DNA from 2 places in the Anaerotignum faecicola genome. Region 1 is predicted to be linked to the other one. Evidence: riboswitches for the same ligand, from Rfam matches in the RefSeq annotation. Region 1 holds a riboswitch; the other holds the start of a gene.
What was found. A riboswitch is a leader RNA that binds a small molecule or an ion and turns the genes downstream of it on or off. The one in region 1 is predicted to bind ZMP and ZTP.

Region 1 (8,032 bases):
CGCGTCCAGAGATGCTTCTCTGGATTCTACGGGGTTGATGAGGTATTTCTTAATCTCCTCAACATCCTCCCTGCTCAGATTGCCATACAGTACATAAACCTTTGCGGTCTTAATCAAAGGTCTTTCCTGCTTGGAAATAATCTGAATACATTCCGCTGCGGAATTTGCTCTCTGGTCAAACTGACCCGGCAAATATTCTACCGCAAACACAGCCGCACCATCTGTAGGGATTTCTTCTCTCAAATCATCCAGCTGCGGTTCGGAGAATACCGTTTTTGTGCAGTAATCAAATAAATCCTTATCCAGCTGCTCTGCATCATAGCGGTTCAGCAGGCGCAGCCCTGTCAGCCCCTTGATGCCCAACAGATTGACAATATCATTTCTCAGGGCATCTGCTTCGGCAGTCAGACCCTGCTTTTTTTCAACATAGATTCTATAAACCATTTCATACCTCCACCGCAAGGGCTTTTTTCCCAATATCGTTTCTATAGAAAGCGTTATCGAATTTCACTGTTTTTACAGCTTCATAGGATTTTGCGATTGCTTCAGGCAAGGTGTCCGCAATTTCCGTAACACCAAGCACACGACCGCCGTTTGTCAGCAGCTTGCCGCCCTCTTTCTTTGCGCCTGCAACAAAAATCAGCTGATCCTTTTCGGGCAATGTGATGGGGAAGCCTTTTTCATAGCTCTGGGGATAGCCTGCGGATGCCATGATGACACAACAAGCCGCCTTATCGCTGAATTTTACCTCAACATCAGCCAGCTTTTCAGCCGCTACCGCCTGCATAATGGTCAGCAAATCGCTTTCCAGCAGAGGCAGAACTACCTGTGTTTCGGGATCGCCGAAGCGGCAGTTATATTCAATTACCTTGGGGCCGGCAGGTGTAATCATCAGACCGAAGAACAGGCAGCCCTTAAAGGTGCGCCCTTCCTTGTTCATCGCTTCCATAGTCGGTACGAAAATCTTTTCCATACATTCCTTTGCTACAGCCTCAGTATAGAAGGGGTTGGGTGCAATCGTCCCCATGCCGCCGGTATTCAGACCCTTATCACCATCCAAGGCTCTCTTATGATCCATTGCGGAAACCATAGGAACCATTGTTTTGCCATCTGTGAAGGCAAGAACGGAAACCTCGGGACCTGTCATAAATTCTTCGATTACGACATGGTCGCCGCTTGCGCCGAACACCTTATCCGCCATCATGGAGCGCACCGCATCCTGTGCCTGCTCCTTTGTTTCTGCAATGATAACGCCTTTACCCAGTGCCAGACCATCCGCCTTCACAACGGTCGGCAGAGGTGCGGTTTCGAGATAAGCCAACGCCTTTTCCATATCATCAAACACTTCATACGCCGCTGTGGGGATGCCGTATTTTTTCATCAGATTTTTGGAGAACACCTTGCTGCCCTCCAGAATTGCCGCCTTTTTATCAGGCCCGAAGCAAGGAATACCGATTGCGTTCAGCGCATCCACCATACCCAGAACCAAAGGATCATCCGGTGCAACAACAGCAAAATCAATGCCCTTTTCCTTTGCGAAGGCAACCACGCCTTCCACATCCTTCGCCGCAATATCTACGCAGGTCGCGTCCTTAGCAATGCCGCCGTTGCCGGGCAGTGCATACAGCTCCGTTACCTGTGGATTTTCTTTGATTTTCTTAATGATGGCATGCTCTCTGCCGCCACCGCCAACTACCACAATTTTCATTTTTCGCAAGCTCCTTTCCAATCTTTTCTTAATCAGTGATGGAACAATCTCATGCCTGTGAATGCCATTGCCATGCCGAATCTGTTGCAGGTTTCAATTACATTATCATCACGAATGGAGCCGCCGGGCTCTGCAATATAGCTAACGCCGCTCTTTGCCGCACGTTCAATATTGTCACCGAAGGGGAAGAATGCATCGGAGCCAAGTGCCACACCCTTGATTGTAGAAAGATATGCCTTCTTTTCTTCCTTTGTCAAAGGCTCGGGCTTTTCAGAGAACAATGTCTGCCATGTACCCTCAGCCAGAACATCCTCATAATCATCGGAGATATAAATATCGATGGTGTTATCTCTATCGGGGCGGCCTACGGTGGGCAGGAAAGGCAGATTGAGAACCTTTTCATGCTGTCTCAGATGCCAGATGTCAGCTTTGTTGCCTGCCAGTCTGGTGCAGTGGATTCTGGACTGCTGCCCTGCACCAACGCCGATTGCCTGTCCGTCCTTTGCGAAGCAAACGGAGTTGGACTGTGTATATTTCAGTGTAATCAATGCGATAATAAGGTCGCGCTTTGCTTCCTCAGGCAGGTTCTTGTTTTCTGTTACTACATTTTCCAGAAGAGCCTTATTGATGGCGAAGTTATTTCTGCCCTGCTCAAAGGTAATGCCGAAAACCTGTTTCTTTTCCTGCACCGCAGGCACATAGGCAGGGTCGATTTTTACGATATTATAGTTGCCCTTTTTCTTTGTTTTCAGAATTTCCAGTGCTTCCTCTGTATAGCCGGGCGCAATGATACCATCGGAAACCTCTCTTTTAATCAGCTTTGCGGTTGTTGCATCACAAACATCACTCAGCGCAATCCAGTCCCCGAAGGAGGACATTCTGTCTGTCCCTCTTGCTCTTGCGTAAGCCAATGCCAGAGGGGAATCATCCAGACCCTCGATATCATCCACGAAGCAGGCTTTTTTCAGCGCATCACTCATGGGTGTGCCGACTGCCGCAGAGGTAGGGCTTACATGCTTGAAGGAGGTTGCCGCAGGCATACCCAGTGCTTCCTTGATTTCCTTTACCAGCTGCCAGCTGTTGAATGCGTCCAGAAAGTTGATGTAGCCGGGTCTGCCGCAGAGGATTTCGATGGGCAGATCGCTGCCGTCCTCCATAAAGATTTTTGCAGGCTTCTGGTTTGGATTACAGCCATATTTCAATTCAAATTCTTTCATTTGCCAAAAACTCCTTTCTTCCCTGTTCTGCCAACAATGCTTACACATTTTTGTTAATCATTCTATTTTCAACCGCACCTGTTTTCAGGTCTGTGAAGCGTACATAGATGGAAATTTTGTTCTGCTCATTCAGATTTTCCCAGATTTCCTTTGTCCATGCATCAATATCGTTGGGGATGCTTGCACGTTCGGGCTCGCCCGTAAAGGTAGGCAGAGGGCTGCCGTCGCCCATATAGGTATGCAGGAAATGCCCTACTCCAGCGATTGCCTTGTAGGAATAGGTGAATCTGTTGCAGGCTGTGCCGGCTTCATCCGCACTTTTCAGGATACTCATTTTATATGTAAAATCATTTTCTGCGAAGGTCAGCATACCGCTGATTCTGGGTGTCCAGTTCGGTGCATCGGGTTCAAATTCTCTGGTTTCCAGTGCATCCTCAAAGGATTTGCCCGCAACAACAAAATCACGGATGGTATCTGTCTGGTCGCCGTTTGTCACAATCAGCTTGCCATCCAGCTTACGGATGGGTGCGTAGATAATCAGAGAAGGGTCCTCCACCTTGGATGCATCGAAGGGATAAATCATAACATCCTCACCCTCCTCCTTGAAGATACGGTTGCGGCTGTTATCGCTGCGCCCCATGATGAAATAAGCCACTGCCGCCTTTGTGCCATCCTCTGTTTTGCCGATGACAATGCCGCGACCCACATAGCTGTTATCCTTTACCAAATTCTTCATGGTATCCTTTTTATATACATTCATGCTTTTTTACTGTCCTTTCTGCAGTCTTGCTGCCACCATTTCCACTGCCTTGGGCAGAAGAATCCATTCCGCCTGCTCCATGACTCTTCTTTGCAGTACCTCAGGGGTATCCCCTTCTTCGATTTCCACTGCCTTCTGCAAAATGATTTCGCCGCCATCGGGGATTTCATTTACATAATGCACCGTTGCACCCGTCACCTTTACGCCATACGCCAGTGCCGCCTCGTGCACATGCAGCCCATAGAAGCCCTTACCGCAGAAGGAAGGAATCAGAGAGGGATGCACATTTACGATACGCTTAGGGTATGCAGCTGTGAAGTTTTCACTGAGGATGGACATAAAGCCTGCCAGAACAATCATATCAATGCTGTTTTCCGCAAGAATCGCCTTCACGGCTTCCTCATACGCAAGCTGTGTTTCAAATTCCTTGCGCTTTACCACAACAGAAGGGATATTGTTTTCTGCCGCTCTTGTCAGTGCATAAGCCTTATCATTGCTTGCCAGCACCAATGCGATTTCGCCGCTGGGGATTTCCCCTCTTTTTGCCGCATCAATCAGTGCCTGCAAATTTGTGCCGCCGCCGGAAACGAATACGGCAATCCTTGTCTTAGACAATGACAACACCTTCCTCGGAGGCGATGATTTCGCCCATAATATACGCATCCTCACCGTTTGCCTTCAGAATTTTCAGTGCCTTTTCCGCATCCTCTTTTGCAATAACCACACTCATGCCAACGCCCATGTTGAAGGTGTTATACATATCTCTTTCAGGAATGTTGCCCTTTTCCATAATCAGTTCAAAAATGGGGGGTGTTTTCAGGCTTGCCTTATTGATTTTCGCGCCAAAGCCCTTGGGGATAGATCTGGGAATATTTTCATAGAAGCCGCCGCCTGTGATATGGGAAACCGCCTTTACCTTCACCTCTTCAAACAGCGCCAGCATAGGCTTTACATAAATCTTTGTGGGTGCAAGCAGTGCTTCGCCGATGGATTTACCACCCAGTCTTTCCAGAGGTGTTTTGATATCCGCATTTTCTACATCCAGCACACGACGCACCAGAGAGAAGCCGTTAGAATGTACACCACTGGAGGGCAGAGCCAAAATCACATCGCCCTCTTTGATGGTTTTGTTGTTCAGGATTTTATCCTTATCGACAACACCTACGGAGAAGCCTGCCAGATCGTATTCATCCTCGGGATAGAAACCGGGCATTTCTGCTGTTTCGCCGCCAATCAGTGCCGCACCGGACTGCACACAGCCTTCTGCCACGCCGCTAACGATGGAGGCAATCTTTTCGGGGAAGTTCTTGCCGACTGCGATATAGTCCAAGAAGAACAGGGGCTTTGCACCAACACAAATGATATCGTTTACGCACATAGCCACGCAGTCAATCCCTACGGTATCATGCTTATCCATCAGAAATGCCAATTTCAGCTTTGTGCCAACGCCGTCTGTACCGCTGACCAGTACGGGTTTTGTGATGCCTGTCATATCCAATTCAAACAGACCGCCGAAGCCGCCGATATCACCCATTACCCCTGCGGACATGGTCTTTGCGATATGCTCCTTCATCAGCTCCACTGCTTTATACCCTGCTGTAATATCTACACCTGCTGCTTTATAGCTTTCACTATGGCTTTTCATTCTTTTTCTCCTCTCGCTTTGTCCTTATATTTTTTATATGAAATAACTTATTTTGCGTATTTTTCTTCCAGTGCCTTATTCTTTGCCAGAACCTTTTCGGCTGCTTCTTTTCTTGCATTGTCCAGCTTTTCTGTCAGAGCCGCATCCTCCACAGCCAGAATCTGGATTGCCAGAAGCGCTGCATTTTCCGCACCGTCAATGGCTACGGTTGCAACAGGAAGTCCCCCCGGCATCTGTACGGTGGAAAGCAGAGCATCCAATCCATCCAATGTGGAGGATTTGATAGGAATACCAATTACGGGAAGGGTTGTATTTGCCGCCATGGCACCTGCCAGATGTGCCGCCTTTCCCGCTGCCGCAATGATGGCACCAAAGCCATTTGCCCTTGCGCCCTTTGCAAATTCGCTTGCCTCTACAGGCGTTCTGTGTGCAGAATAAACGTGCGCCTCAAAAGGAACACCGAATTTCTCCAGAGTTGCCATCGCTTTTTCCACTACAGGCAGATCGCTGTCACTGCCCATAACGATACCAATTTTCTTCATGGGTTACCTCCTCAAAAAATCTAAAACATCCTGTCTTTTTTCCCTACGGAACAAACAGAAAAAGGCAGTCCGATTCCGCATTACTTCCGTATTACAGAAACAGACTGCCCAGACGGTCGACAAAAAGCAGTTCTGCACTGCTTGATTTTCTTAAGTCCTTTGCTCCCCTGTGGTTGCCCACCTGTTCCGTCAGTTGCAAAAAACCGCATAAATTTACAAATTTAGTCTAACACAACGAAATTGCAGTGTCAACAAATTCCCAAAACACTTTCTCTTGTAACGGAAAATTCCGAAAAAACTATATCTTGACACTACTATTCCTTTATGATATAGTATTGAAGATTTAGATAAAAATAAGTTTAGAACCAAGTTAGCGACGAAAGGAGAGAAGACAGTGGACTATATTCTAGCGAATGCAACTGTATTTGTTCATGGCAAATTCATGAAATCCAACGTATTTATCGCCAACGGTATGATTCACGAAATTTCCAACCGCACACCTCAGGCAGATTGTTCCGTTTATGATTTAAACGGCTGCTTTGTTTTTCCCGGTTTTATTGATGTTCATGTGCATCTGAGAGAGCCGGGCTTTTTTTATAAGGAGACCATCAAAAGCGGCAGCCTTGCGGCGGCACATGGCGGCTATACGGCAGTCTGCGCCATGCCGAACCTGAACCCCGTCCCTGATTGTCGGGAAAATCTGGAGGTGCAGCTAAAGGCAATCCGCGAAACCGCCTGCATTCAGGTTGTTCCCTACGGCACGATTACGGTAGGCGAAAAAGGTGAGGAATTGGCGGCGTATGACGAAATCGTCAATGATGTCTGCGCCTTTTCTGATGATGGGCGTGGTGTGCAAAATGATGAAATCATGCGTGAAGCAATGAAAAAAATCAGCACTTACAACAAAATTGTTGCCGCGCACTGCGAGGATAATTCCCTGCTTGCGGGCGGCTATATTCATAAGGGCGAATATGCAAAGGCACATGGGCATCGGGGTATCTGCTCCGAAAGCGAATGGAAGCAGATTGAGAGAGATTTGCAGCTGGTAAAGGAAACCGGCGTGAAATACCATGTCTGCCACATCTCCACAAAGGAAAGCGTGGCACTCATCCGCAAGGCAAGGGCAGAGGGGTTGGATGTGACCTGCGAAACCGCGCCGCATTATCTGACCATGAATGATTCCATGCTGCAGGAGGACGGACGCTTTAAAATGAACCCCCCATCCGCAGCGAGGAGGACAGAGAAGCACTGATTGCCGGTATTCTCGACGGCACGATTGGTATGATTGCGACAGACCACGCTCCCCACTCCGCAGAGGAAAAGAGCAGAGGTCTGGAAAAGAGCCTGATGGGTGTAGTCGGTCTGGAAACTGCCTTCCCCATTCTGTATACCAAGCTGGTGAAAACAGGCGTACTTTCTCTGGAAAAGCTCATCGAGTTGATGCACACCAATCCCAGAAACCGCTTCTGTGTCGGCACACCTCTGGAAGAAGGACAGCCTGCAAGCCTGACGGTTTACGATTTGGATAAGGAATACACCATCAACCCAGATGACTTCCTGAGCATGGGCAGAGCAACGCCCTTCGCAGGAGAAAAGGTTTTTGGTGCCTGCAGGCTGACAATGTATCACGGCAGCATTGCATGGAAGGATGAAACACTGTAAAATAGAAACAGATAGAAATAGCTATATAAATGAAATAGCTATATAATAGGTATAAACAGGTAAAAAGAACATGAGGAGGAACAAAACATTATGCCAAAGAGAACAGACTTAAAGAAAATTCTGATTATCGGCTCCGGCCCCATTGTAATCGGTCAAGCAGCAGAGTTTGACTATGCCGGCACGCAGGCGTGTCTGGCTTTGAAGGAAGAGGGCTTTGAGGTTGTATTAGTTAATTCTAACCCCGCAACCATCATGACAGATACCACCATTGCGGATAAGGTTTATATGGAACCTCTGACTCTGGAATATGTTGCAAAAATCCTGCGTTACGAAAGACCTGATGCCATTGTTCCCGGTATCGGCGGACAGACAGGTCTGAATCTGGCAATGCAGCTGGAAAAAAGGGCATCCTGAAGGAGTGTCAGGTTGAGCTTCTGGGGACTCCTATCGATAGCATCGAACGTGCGGAGGACCGTGAGCTGTTTAAGGAAATGTGCC
Region 2 (8,032 bases), on a different contig from region 1:
AAAATATCCCCCAACAGCAGCTCCGTGCCAACTGCAAGAATCTCTGCCTTCATGTTTCTTCCTCCTTTGTGTCTTTTCCTCTATTGTACCGTTTTTATCATCGGATTCCAATATTCCGAAATAAAAAAGAGAGCCTTTTCAAACAAAGCGCTCTCTTTCATTTTTCTCTTAGCCCATCAGAACCTGCTTATTCTTAATGATATAATCCGCGCCGGAGAAAATCGTAAAGAATACCGCCAGAATCACCAGAAGCTTTTCCAGAACAGGCATGCACGCAAACGGCAGATTCAGCAGCAGCACAGGAATCATAATCATCTGCGTGGTGGTTTTCACCTTCCCCCACCAGCTTGCCGCCATCACGATATTCGCCTCCATCGCAAGGGTACGGAAGCCTGTAATGGCAAATTCTCTTGCCAAAATCACGATAACGACCCATGCCGCCAAGTCCTTTAAGGCAACCATGGAAACCAATGCAGACATCACCAACAGCTTGTCCGCAAGAGGGTCCATAAATTTCCCGAAGTTGGAAACCATGTTGTATTTTCTTGCAATCTTGCCATCCAGCATATCCGTTAAGGATGCCACGATAAAAATAATCACTGCAATATATCTGTTCATTGGCTCAGGTGCCAGAAACAGCACCAGCAAGAATGCCGGAATCATAACCACACGCAGCATGGTCAGCTTATTCGCCAAATTCATATCCATAAACCACATCTCCCATCAAATCATAATCGCCTGCTTCTCGAATCCTTACCGTTACAAAATCACCGGAATACAGCTCCTCCTCCGAGGAAACAAATACCAAGCCGTCAATTTCGGGGGCATCCCTTCTTGTTCTGCCACAGAAAATATTTTCTTCAGGCAGCTTGCCCTCAATCAGCACCTCCATCACCTTGCCGACCTCTTTTTCACAAAGCGCAGCCGCAATGGATTTCTGTATATCCATGATGATATCCCTGCGTTCTTCCTTCGTTTCCTCCGGAATCTGGTTTTCCATTTCCGCCGCAACCGTGCCTTCCTCCTGCGAATAGGAGAACACACCCAGACGGTCGAATTTCATTTCCTGCACGAAGCTCTGCAAATCCGCAAATTCTTCCTCTGTCTCCCCGGGGAACCCGACAATCAGCGTGGTGCGGATGGCAATATCGGGCATAGCCGCTCTCAGCCTTGCCACCTTCTCCCGAATGAGTGCCTGACTGCTCTTTCTGCCCATGCGCTTCAGTACGGCATCATTCCCATGCTGAATCGGCATATCAATATAATGACAAACCTTTTCACAGCTTGCCATTGCCTCAATGGTTTCCTCTGTCAGCGTTTCGGGATACGCATACAGCAGGCGAATCCACTCCAGCCCCTCAATAGCATTCAGCCGCCGCAGAAGCTCATCCAGCATCGGCTTGCCGTATAAATCTCTGCCGTAGATCGAGGTATCCTGTGCAACAATTACCAATTCCTTCACGCCCTGCTGTGCCAAAAGGGTTGCTTCCTCCACAAGGCTTTCCAGCTCTCTGCTACGGTGTCTGCCACGCATTTGCGGAATCACACAATAGGTGCAACGGTTGTCGCAGCCCTCAGAAATTTTCAGATACGCAAAATATGGTGCGGTCGAAAGCACACGCAGCTTGCCGTTTCCATCCTGCATAGCAAGGTCAATGCTTTCCAGCTGCTTCACCTGCTCCTTGCCGCCCAGAATTTCATCCGCAACTTCCGCGATGGATTCGTACGCCGTTGTACCGATAATGGCATCCACCTCCGGCAATTCATCAAAAAATTCCTTTTCATATCTCTGCCCTAAGCAGCCTGCCACAATCAATCCCTTGCAGTTCCCCACATCAGGGTTCTTATATTGGGACATCTCCAGAATGGTTTCAATGCTTTCTTCCAAAGCATCCTTGATAAAGCAGCAGGTATTCACCACGATGATATCCGCCTCTGCCTCATCCGCTACCGCTGTGTAGCCGTTTTTCTGCAAAATCCCCAGCATAACCTCACTGTCAACTCTATTCTTATCGCACCCCAAAGAGGTGAATGCGATTTTTCTGCTCATTGTATTCCTCCTTAAAATCTTCTCTTTTTTCCATCATTATATTTTACTATAAAACCGGGAAAATTGCTATATTTCCGCAAAATTCTTTTTCCCTCTTTCTGCCAAAGAAAAACCCCCGAAAATATCGAGGGTTGCTTCTCTTATTCTGCTGTTTCGTATTCCTGCAAAAGTCCTTCCAGTAGGTCTGTTGCTTTTGTTTTCTCCTTTCCCGTAACCATGTAGGCGGTATCTCTGAAATCAATGCGTCCTCCCTCCCAGCAGGCGAGCGACTCATACCGTCCTTCCGTTTCGCTGTCGTACCGAATCATCATTGTATAATACGGTTCCTGTTCCTGCCTGTCGGAAAAGAACTTCTCCCATGGCATCATTTTTCTGACCTCTATTTCACCCAACGCATCCAATGCCTTCTGCATCCGTTCCTTCTCTCTGATTTCTGCCCCACTCACATAGCCTGTATCATTTTTTATCTCCATCATCTGCACACGGCAAACCACAAAATTCTCAAGGGAAATTTCCCCCTCCTCGGAAAGCGGTTTGCTCCGAAAAGAAACTGCCATCCAGATAACCACGATTACAACCAAGCATACAATACCCTTCAAAGCACCTTTTTTCATACAAACACTTCCTTTCCGACCGCTTTTCCTTATTTTCCCTATATAAAAAGAATACCCTTGGCTCTCTCTGAAAGTCAAGGGTATCCATCTTAAGATTTTCTTACAATTCTTCTTTATTCCAATCCATTCTGGATTTTTGCGGCTGTGTTGCAGTTTTTCATCAGCATGGCGATGGTCATCGGGCCAACGCCGCCGGGAACAGGCGTAATCGCCCCTGCAATTTCCTTCACGTTCTCAAAATCCACATCGCCGCACAGCTTGCCTGCCTCATTGCGATTCATCCCAACATCAATGAGAATCGCGCCTTCCTTTACCATATCCGCCGTCACTGTGTTTACCTTGCCCACTGCGCTGACAATGATATCTGCCCCCCGACAGATTTCTGCCAGATTCCTTGTTTTGGAATGGCAAATCGTCACAGTGCCGTTCTCCTGCATCAACAGCATAGCCACAGGCTTTCCTACGATATTGCTTCTGCCAATCACAACACACTGCTTCCCTTCGATGGAATGACCGCTGCGCTTAATCAGTTCGATAATGCCCGCAGGGGTGCAGGGAAGGAATCCCTCTCCGCCTGTGTGGAGATTGCCCACGTTTACGGGATGGAAACAATCCACATCCTTCTTCGGGTCGATGGCAAGAATAACCTTTCGTTCATCAATCTGCTTTGGCACAGGCATCTGCACCAGAATCCCATGAATGTCCTTATCCGCGTTCAGCTTGGCGATCAGCTCCAAAAGTGCTTCCTCCGTTGTCTCCCCAGACAACACATGGGAAACCGAGCGAATCCCGACTGCCTCACACGCCTTTTTCTTGTTATTCACATATACCTGAGAGGCGGAATCATCGCCGACCAAAACAACCGCTAAGCAGGGTGTGATACCCTTTGCCTTTAATGCTGCTGCCTCCTCCGCCGCCTCTGCCTTAATTTCCGCAGAAATCCGTTTGCCATCAATCAGTTGTGCTTTCATCCTTTTTAACTCCCTTTTTCTTAGAAGAGACCTACCACATTTCCGTTATCGTCAATGTCGATATTCAGCGCAGCCGGTTTCTTAGGCAGACCGGGCATTGTCATAACATCGCCCAGCAGAACAACGATAAAGCCTGCGCCTGCGGAAATGCGAATCTCCTTTACTGTTACCTCGAACCCTTCCGGACGACCCAGAACCTTGGGATCATCGGAAAGAGAATACTGTGTTTTTGCAATACATACGGGGAAATCATTAAAGCCCAGCTTGTCAATCTGTGCCAGTGTTTTCTTTGCTGCCGCAGAGAAGTTGACTGTGCCTGCGCCATAGATTTCCTTGCATACCTTATTTACCTTTTCTACGATATTCAGTTCATCCTCATACAGGAAATGGAATTTGCTTTCCTTTGTTTCCAGTGTTTCCAGAACCTTTTCAGCCAGAGCCTTGCCGCCCTCGCCGCCGTTAGCCCAAACCTTCGCTACGGCAAAGGTTGCGCCCATGGATTCGCAGCGTTCCTTCACATAAGCCACCTCTGCATCTGTATCAGCTACGAAATGGTTCAGTGTTACCACAACGGGAACGCCGTATTTCTGGATGTTTTCAATGTGCTTTTCCAGATTCACAAAGCCCTTTGCCAGTGCATCCAGATTTTCATTGGACAAATCTGCCTTCGGCACACCGCCGTTATATTTCAGCGCGCGCACGGTTGCAACCAAAACAACCGCATCGGGCTTCAGGCCTGCCTTACGGCACTTGATATCAAAGAATTTTTCAGCACCCAAATCTGCACCGAAGCCTGCCTCTGTTACAACATAATCCGCAATTTTCATTGCTGTTTTTGTTGCCATAACGGAGTTACAGCCATGTGCGATATTTGCGAAGGGGCCGCCGTGAATAATTGCCAGTGTGTTTTCCAGTGTCTGCACTACGTTAGGCTGCAGTGCATCCTTCAAAAGAACTGTCATTGCGCCGTCTGCGCCAATCATTTTTGCTGTTACGGGTTCATCCTCATAGGTGTAGCCAACGATGATTCTGCCCAGCATTTCCTTCAGCTGTTTCAAATCATTTGCCAGACAGAAGATTGCCATGATTTCGGAAGCAACGGTAATCTGGAACGCGTCCTCTCTGGGTACGCCGTTTACCTTGCCGCCCAAGCCGGAAATCACATTTCTCAGCTGTCTGTCATTCAGGTCTACACAGCGCTTCCATGCAATTCTTCTGGGGTCAATGTTCAGCTCATTGCCCTGCTGAATGTGGTTATCCACCATGGATGCCAAGAGGTTATTTGCTGTTGTGATGGCGTGCAAATCGCCGGTAAAGTGCAGGTTGATATCCTCCATGGGAACCACCTGTGCATAGCCGCCGCCGGCAGCGCCGCCCTTTACGCCCATGCAGGGCCCCAAGGAAGGCTCACGCAGGCAGGTAATCGCATTCTTGCCCATCTGCTGCAATGCCTCTGTCAGACCGATGGTAACGGTTGTTTTGCCTTCGCCTGCGGGGGTAGGGTTCACCGCTGTTACCAGAATCAGCTTTGCATCGGGGTTATCTTTGATTTTGTCGTAATATTTGCTGCTGATTTTGCCCTTGTATTTGCCGTAGCAATCTACATATTCTTCGGGAATCCCTGCTTTTTCAGCAACCTTCAGGATATGCTCCATGTTACATTCCTGCGCAATCTGTAAGTCTGTTTTAAACATTCGAAAAATCTCCTCTCTGCTTTGGCGGTATTCCGCTGTTCCACATCTGATACAAGGGACGGTGCGTTTTTTTACCGAAAATTTTCCATAAAAAAAGCCGCACCCAATCCAAGCATCATCGCCCAGACGGTCGGCATTCGAATAGTCATACTCCATGTGGTTGTCTCCACTTCCGTCAGTCATATGACCCTATGCCGATAATACTATACTTGTCTGTTTTTGTCAATCCATTTCAATCAAAAACAGAAAAAAGGATTGCAGAGTGCTTCTGCAATCCCTTATCGGCAGCTTTAAATCTCATCGGGAACTGCGCCCGTCATTTCCTCCCATTCGCTTTTCGTAATGAGAACCTTTCGGGGCTTACTGCCCTCCTCCGGGCCGACAATCCCCTGCTTCTCCAAATCATCCATCAGCCTTGCCGCGCGGTTATAGCCGATGCGAAATTGTCTTTGCAGCATGGAAACAGATGCCTTTTCCTTTTCCAGAATCAAATCAACCGCCTGAGAGAAAAATTCATCCGAATCCTCCGCCGCACCACCAACCTTACCGGCAGCGGTAATTTGGTCTATGGTTTCCTGTGTATAATTAGGCTTGCTGCTCTTTTTCAGAAAATCGACAATAGCTTCGACCTCCTGATCCGTCACAAATGCGCCCTGCAAACGAGAGGGCTTGCTTTGTCCCGAAGGATAGAACAGCATATCGCCCTTCCCCAGCAGCTTTTCCGCCCCGACCATATCCAGAATCGTTCTGGAGTCAATGCCGGAGGATACGGCAAACGCCAGTCTGGAAGGGATATTCGCCTTGATTACCCCCGTAATGACATCCACAGAGGGACGCTGTGTCGCAATAATCAGGTGCATCCCTGCTGCACGCGCCATCTGCGCCAAACGGCAGATAGCATCCTCCACCTCGCCCGGTGCTGCCATCATCAGGTCTGCCAATTCATCAATGATAATGACAATCTGGGGCATTTTGCCCTTTTCGTCACCCTTTTCTTCCATCAATTTATTAAAGCCCTTAATATCTCTGACACCATGGGCAGCAAAATCATTATATCTTTGCAGCATCTCACGCACCGCCCAATTCAGCGCAGAGGCCGCCTTTTTCGGATCTGTCACAACCGGAATCAAAAGGTGCGGAATCCCGTTATACACGCTCAGCTCTACCACCTTCGGGTCAACCAGAAGCAGCTTAACCTCCTTGGGGTCTGCCTTATAAAGAATACTCGTAATCAGCGTATTGATGCAGACCGATTTCCCCGAACCCGTTGCACCCGCAATCAGCAGGTGCGGCATTTTTGCAATATCCGTCACAACAGGGTTGCCTGCAATATCCTGCCCCAGTGCAAAGGCAAGCTTAGAGGGGTGCTGCTTAAAGGCATCGCTTTCCAGCAGCGTCCGCATATAAACCGACTGCGTTTCCTTATTCGGCACCTCAATGCCGACTGCCGCCTTGCCAGGAATGGGCGCTTCAATACGAATCCCGCTCGCCGCCAGATTCAGCGCGATATCATCCGCCAAATTCACAATCTTGCTGACCTTTACGCCTTGGCTCGGCGAAAGCTCATAGCGCGTCACAGTAGGGCCCCTGCTGATTTGGATTACCTTTGCATCCACGCTAAAGCTTTTCAGCGTGGTTTCCAGCTTTCTTGCATTTTCAAATAATTCCGAACGGTTGCTGCCGTTGCCCGTCTGCGGATCTTTTCCCAGTAGCGTAATCGGCGGAAAGATATACGGCCTTTCCTCCTCGACAGGTGCCGTCTCCTTCCTTGGCTCATGTATATCTGCCGCCGGCTTCGCGTCCTCCGCCTCTGCCGCTTCTTCGGATTCCTCCGCTTCCTCTGCCTGCGTTTCTTCCACAGTCTCCTCCTCCATCATTGCAATGGGGATTTCTTCCTCGGCAGCGGACGTTTCCTTTCTCGGCACAACGGTTTTGCCCATGTCCTCCTCCGGCAGAATATCAATGCTGATGCTTTCCTCGCGTGGCTTTTCCGCAAAGATTTCCGCAAACAATGCATCCGCCGCATCGGATTCTGTTGCCTGCGGTTTCACCTGCTCCTCTGCCGCCTCCTTCCGCACATCCTCTGCCGGCATTGCCGCCGCTTCTCGGATAGAAGGCGTTTCTGCGGCTTTTTCGTCGTGCGCTTCCTTCGGCACATCCTCCGTCTTTTCCTCTCTGTGCACCGCAGCCTCTGCGCCGTTTTCCTTCACAAAATCAAAAATCGGTTCCCGTTTTTTCGTTTCCAGAATTAAAGGCTTCTTGCGGAACACCGTTTCCTCCACATAGGGTGTTTCGCTGCTGTTCTCCTGTACCTCGATATTGAAATCCTCACGGTTCATCCTTCTGCGGCGCTGTGCCCTTTTCGCCTGTCGCTCCGCTTCCAGCTCCTCCTGCTGGCGAATCCGCTCGGCTTTATTCTTGATTTTTTCATTTTTCACCTTCCGTCTCGCCTTGCGGTGCGCATTAGCATCCCCAAGGGCATGGAAAAAGGATTTTCCTGTTGCCATGACGATGGAAATAATTCCTGTCGCCAATAGGACAATGACGCTCCCAAGGGTGTCCAATGCCCTGTCCAGTCCACCGCCAATCAGTCCACCTGTCAGCCCTCCATTTGTAAACGCACCTGCGCCGTAAAGCACACCACAGCGTTTGAAAAAGCCAAGGCTTTCTGCCACCTGAATCGGGTGCAACACCTGCGCAAAG

Region 2: linked by a shared signal. The riboswitch ahead of EJE48_RS01310 (formate--tetrahydrofolate ligase) and the one ahead of purE (5-(carboxyamino)imidazole ribonucleotide mutase) in region 1 are both predicted to bind ZMP and ZTP.

The regions. Positions count from the first base shown of each region.
Region 1 is NZ_BHVZ01000012.1:329-8,360, reverse strand. Features, by position in the region: gene EJE48_RS09660 (phosphoribosylformylglycinamidine synthase) at 1-444, opposite strand, end outside; gene purD (phosphoribosylamine--glycine ligase) at 446-1,708, opposite strand; gene EJE48_RS09650 (phosphoribosylaminoimidazolecarboxamide formyltransferase) at 1,741-2,925, opposite strand; gene EJE48_RS09645 (IMP cyclohydrolase) at 2,966-3,685, opposite strand; gene purN (phosphoribosylglycinamide formyltransferase) at 3,692-4,348, opposite strand; gene purM (phosphoribosylformylglycinamidine cyclo-ligase) at 4,293-5,330, opposite strand; gene purE (5-(carboxyamino)imidazole ribonucleotide mutase) at 5,378-5,872, opposite strand; ZMP/ZTP riboswitch at 5,972-6,079, opposite strand; gene EJE48_RS12630 (dihydroorotase) at 6,267-7,124, shown strand; gene EJE48_RS12625 (amidohydrolase family protein) at 7,154-7,534, shown strand; gene EJE48_RS13030 (carbamoyl phosphate synthase preATP-grasp domain-containing protein) at 7,625-7,948, shown strand; gene EJE48_RS13025 (ATP-binding protein) at 8,026-8,032, shown strand, end outside.
Region 2 is NZ_BHVZ01000001.1:281,574-289,605, forward strand. Features, by position in the region: gene EJE48_RS01285 (competence/damage-inducible protein A) at 1-53, opposite strand, end outside; gene pgsA (CDP-diacylglycerol--glycerol-3-phosphate 3-phosphatidyltransferase) at 169-702, opposite strand; gene rimO (30S ribosomal protein S12 methylthiotransferase RimO) at 686-2,050, opposite strand; gene EJE48_RS01300 (hypothetical protein) at 2,191-2,664, opposite strand; gene folD (bifunctional methylenetetrahydrofolate dehydrogenase/methenyltetrahydrofolate cyclohydrolase FolD) at 2,778-3,635, opposite strand; gene EJE48_RS01310 (formate--tetrahydrofolate ligase) at 3,656-5,329, opposite strand; ZMP/ZTP riboswitch at 5,443-5,522, opposite strand; gene EJE48_RS12660 (FtsK/SpoIIIE family DNA translocase) at 5,620-8,032, opposite strand, start outside.